DNA from 2 places in the Neobacillus sp. Soil_C_43 genome. Region 2 is predicted to be linked to the other one. Evidence: riboswitches for the same ligand, from Rfam matches in the RefSeq annotation. Region 2 holds a riboswitch; the other holds the start of a gene.
What was found. Region 2 has a riboswitch for lysine ahead of dapA (4-hydroxy-tetrahydrodipicolinate synthase). Riboswitches for the same ligand answer to the same signal wherever they lie in the genome.

Region 1: another riboswitch for lysine. It lies ahead of AC3A54_RS00075 (amino acid permease); the one in region 2 lies ahead of dapA (4-hydroxy-tetrahydrodipicolinate synthase).

What each region holds. Positions count from the first base shown of each region.
Region 1 covers NZ_JBDGJV010000001.1:11,226-13,428, forward strand. The annotation lists gene AC3A54_RS00070 (YitT family protein) at 1-525, opposite strand, end outside; lysine riboswitch at 749-939, shown strand; gene AC3A54_RS00075 (amino acid permease) at 1,048-2,203, shown strand, end outside.
Region 2 covers NZ_JBDGJV010000026.1:44,175-46,377, forward strand. The annotation lists gene AC3A54_RS23650 (ring-cleaving dioxygenase) at 1-41, shown strand, start outside; gene AC3A54_RS23655 (GNAT family N-acetyltransferase) at 108-578, opposite strand; lysine riboswitch at 761-940, shown strand; gene dapA (4-hydroxy-tetrahydrodipicolinate synthase) at 1,065-1,952, shown strand; gene AC3A54_RS23665 (S1 domain-containing RNA-binding protein) at 2,066-2,203, shown strand, end outside.

The DNA.
Region 1 (2,203 bases), on a different contig from region 2:
TTTACCTGTTACAAAAATAGATACTAAGGTATTCAGTGCAGCATCCCAGTTAAACATAAATCCACTTATCAAAATAACAACTGCGTTCATACCTGATAAAAGTGTACCTATTGGAAAGTCCTTTTTTCTCGAAACGATCATACCAATAATATCAAAGCCACCTGTAGAACCAGAACTTCGGAAGACAATACCCACCCCAAGACCTGTTAAAGCGCCGCCAAAAATGGAGGACAATATCCTATCATTTGCAATTTCATAGACAGGTATTACATAGAGCCCAACTGATATAATAAGCACTGAAAAGATCGAGTTCATAATAAATTTTTTGCCTAACATTTTGTACCCAATAACCAGTAACGGAAAATTCAAAAGGAAATTTGCTAATCCAGTATTTAGTGGAGTAACCATACCTAATATCATGGAAATACCACTCAGTCCACTGCTTAACACTTCGTGAGGTATTAAAAAAAGGTTAAATGCTAGTACAACAATTAGTGATCCCGTAATAATCCCAAAAATCCGCATGGAAAATACCTCCGAATACCTGCCATCATTATACTTAAAAATAATACCGATTATCATTTTTAAAGTAAATTTAATAGTTTTTTTCCAAAAGATTTAATTATCTGTCAATTACGGTTAGGTTGAATGAGTAAAAAAGTTATTCAAGAAAAACATATTGACAAATGTACAATATTATTTATACTTTAGAAATATATTAATTTCATAAGCTAAATCCTCATCAAACCGATGAGGTAGAGGTCGCGGTTTTTATTAGTAAAGCGGATGAGATGCAGAGACATTTTTGACCCCGTTTGAAAGGAAAAACTGCCGAAGTGTGCTTTACTCTCTGACAATGCATGCTGGGGCTGTCTCCAAATAGGAACAGAACTGTCACGAATTGGACCTACCAGCCATTCGTGTTGAGCTATCTTTCGGAAGGTATGATGCGGGGTATTGATAATGCCATCGATTCTACTTCGATGGCATTTTTTATTCCAAACTCCTTCTCGAAAAAAGAAAGAAAACAAAAAAGGAGTAAAGATAATGCAAACAGCAAAAGTATTAAAAGAAAATGAATATAATGGTGATTTATCACCTAAAAAAGAACCCTCAGAGTTAAGACGAAGCCTTAAATCTCGTCACCTTACCATGATTTCTCTTGGAGGAACAATTGGTACAGGTTTATTCCTTGCCAGTGGCGGGGCCATACATTCTGCAGGACCAGGCGGAGCTATTCTCTCCTATATTATTATTGGTCTAATGGTTTACTTTTTGATGCAGGGGTTAGCAGAGATGGGAGCCTATATGCCCGTTGCTGGAAGCTTTAGTACGTATGCAACTAAATTCGTCGATCCTTCCTTAGGTTTTGCACTAGGTTGGAATTACTGGTATAACTGGGCAATTACCATTGCAGCCGAGTTAGCAGCTGTTACGATGATCATGAAATTTTGGTTCCCACAAACACCATCCTTCATTTGGAGTGGAATCTTTTTAGTCATTATGTTCCTATTAAATTATCTTTCTGTTAAAGGATTTGGTGAAGCAGAATACTGGTTTTCCTTAATAAAGGTAGTAACGGTTATTGTCTTTATCATAATTGGTACACTAATGATTTTCGGTATCATGGGAGATGAGGCAATCGGCTTCAAAAATTTCACAGTTGGTGATGCTCCTTTCCATGGCGGTTTTATGGCAATGCTGGGAATTTTTATGGCAGCTGGATTCTCCTTCCAAGGAACAGAGCTTTTAGGTGTTGCTGCTGGTGAGACGGAAGATCCAAGGAAAGCTATTCCACGAGCAGTGAAACAAGTATTTTGGCGAATTCTTTTATTTTATGTACTAGCTATTTTAGTAATCGGACTTCTAATTCCTTTTACAAATGCAAATTTAGCGAATGGTGATGTTACGGTTAGTCCCTTTACTCTTGTCTTTCAAAAGGCTGGAATTGCTTTTGCTGCTTCAGTAATGAACGCGGTTATCTTAACAGCAGTTTTATCTGCCGGTAATTCTGGTATGTACGCTTCTACCCGAATGCTCTGGGACTTAGCACGTGAAGGAAAAGCTCCCAAGTTTCTAGGGAAACTAAATAAAAATGGTGTACCTGTCAATGCTCTATTTGCAACAACTTTAGTCGGTACTTTGGCTTTTCTTGCCTCTTTCTTCGGAGATGGCACGGTTTATGTCTGGTTATTAAATGCTT
Region 2 (2,203 bases):
CAGTTAGAAGCACAAAAGAATTAGTGAAAGAATATAATTAACACTCAATCACCAAAGGAAGCTTGAGATTCAGACCATCCTCAAGCTTCTTTTTTATATTCAAAGTCTCATCTTTTAATCATTGTTGAAAAAGAACAATTATTTGAATTAAATTCTTTACTCTTAACAAATCCCATTTTTTCATAAAGATGAATGGCCCTCTTATTAAAATTGGCCACAGTTAAACGGATAGGAAAGTTCTTATATTTTTCTTTAATCAAGTCAAGGATAAATGTACAGTATTCATAACCATTCCCTTTTCCGGTTTCTCCGGGATGCATTCCAAGTCCAAAATCAATAAAACCATCAACATAGGCTCCAATCTGCTGACCTGTCGGAACCTGGGCAGACTCTCCGACACAAAAAAACCCTATTAAATTTTTTTCAGCGTTAACTACAGCATAATAACTGCCATTCAATAGTTCTTGTAGGGATTCATTAGTTAATTCATTATTATAAAAATCATATGGATGGTTATATTTCCAACCTAATACGTCTTTAGCATATTGTTCATTCATTTTGTGAGAAATTAGTTGCACTATCAAAACCACCTCTTTATTTTAATGCTTTTCACTATAATATAACATTTTTAGATAAATATGGAATTATTGCACTTCCCGCCTTGGCTTCTTTTCTTTTTTCTTCCAAATTCCTTGTATAATAATAGAAATTCTGTTATAGTAACAGTCATTTAAATATTTCTTACTTCAATACCATTTGAAGTGAGGATAGAGGCGCAAAAACCATGAGTACACAATTCGAGGAGAATGAGATCCAATGACCATTGTGAAAAGGGGAATTTGCCGAAGCGGAAAGAATCTCATAAATCTTGAAGCTGGTTCTGCTATTGAATAAATACAGAACTGTCATATAGGAAACTATATGGAGGGCTATCTCACGCATGGGAACAATTATTTAATCATGTTTCTAGTGCAGCAGCGAACCCTCGTTGCTGCTTTTTTGCGTTGACTATTAAGGTGCCTTCTCCGTTATAATTCTAAAAAACTATATAAAGGGTGAGAATGATGAATTTTGGCCAAGTTTTAACCGCGATGGTTACGCCATTTGATCAACAAGGAGAAATTGATTATATTGCAACAAAAGAACTCATAAATTATTTAATCGCAAATGGTTCTGATGGATTGGTAATTGCTGGAACTACAGGTGAATCTCCCACATTAACAACTGAAGAAAAAGTGGACTTATTTAAATTTGTAGTAGATGTGGTTGATAGCAGAGTTCCTGTCATTGCAGGAACAGGTTCCAATAATACTAGAGCCTCTATTGGCTTAACAAAGCAAGCTGAGAATGCTGGAGTGGATGGAATTATGCTGGTTGCTCCCTACTACAATAAACCATCTCAAGAAGGATTATTTCAACACTTTAAAGCAATCGCCGAATCAACCACATTACCAGTTATGCTATATAATATCCCAGGACGAAGTGTAATTAATTTAACTGTCGAAACAATCGTCTCTTTATCAAAGATTAATAATATAGTTGCTGTCAAAGAAGCAAGTGGGAACCTTGATGCAATGGCCGACATCATCAGCCAAACTCCTAGTGACTTTACACTTTATAGTGGAGACGATGGATTGACTTTACCTGTTTTAGCGATTGGTGGAACAGGAGTGGTCTCTGTTGCATCCCATATCATTGGAAATGAAATGCAGACAATGATCAATAACTTTAAGAATGGTGATCTAAAGGAAGCCGCAGCAGCACATCGTAACCTCCTTCCAATAATAAAAGCATTGTTTGCTGCACCAAGTCCAACACCAGTAAAAGCAGCATTAAAAATGATTGGTGTTCCAGTGGGTGGTGTCCGTTTACCTCTTGTCCCATTAACGGATGGAGAACAACAGACATTACAAAAGAGCCTCCCAATCAATTTACTAAAGGTACACTGTTAGTAGAGAAGAAAAGTCAAAAAAAAGTTAGAAAAACCTCTTCGATTGATTCTATTTCCCTTGAGAATTTGTTATAATTAAGTAGTTTTAACACTATTGAGGGGGAAAAAGATTTCATGTCAGTTGAAGTAGGCAGCAAAGTCCAAGGAAAAGTAACAGGAATCACTAATTTTGGAGCATTCGTCGAATTACCTGGAGGTACAACAGGTCTAGTGCATATTAGCGAGGTTGCAGAAAGCTATGTAAAAGATATT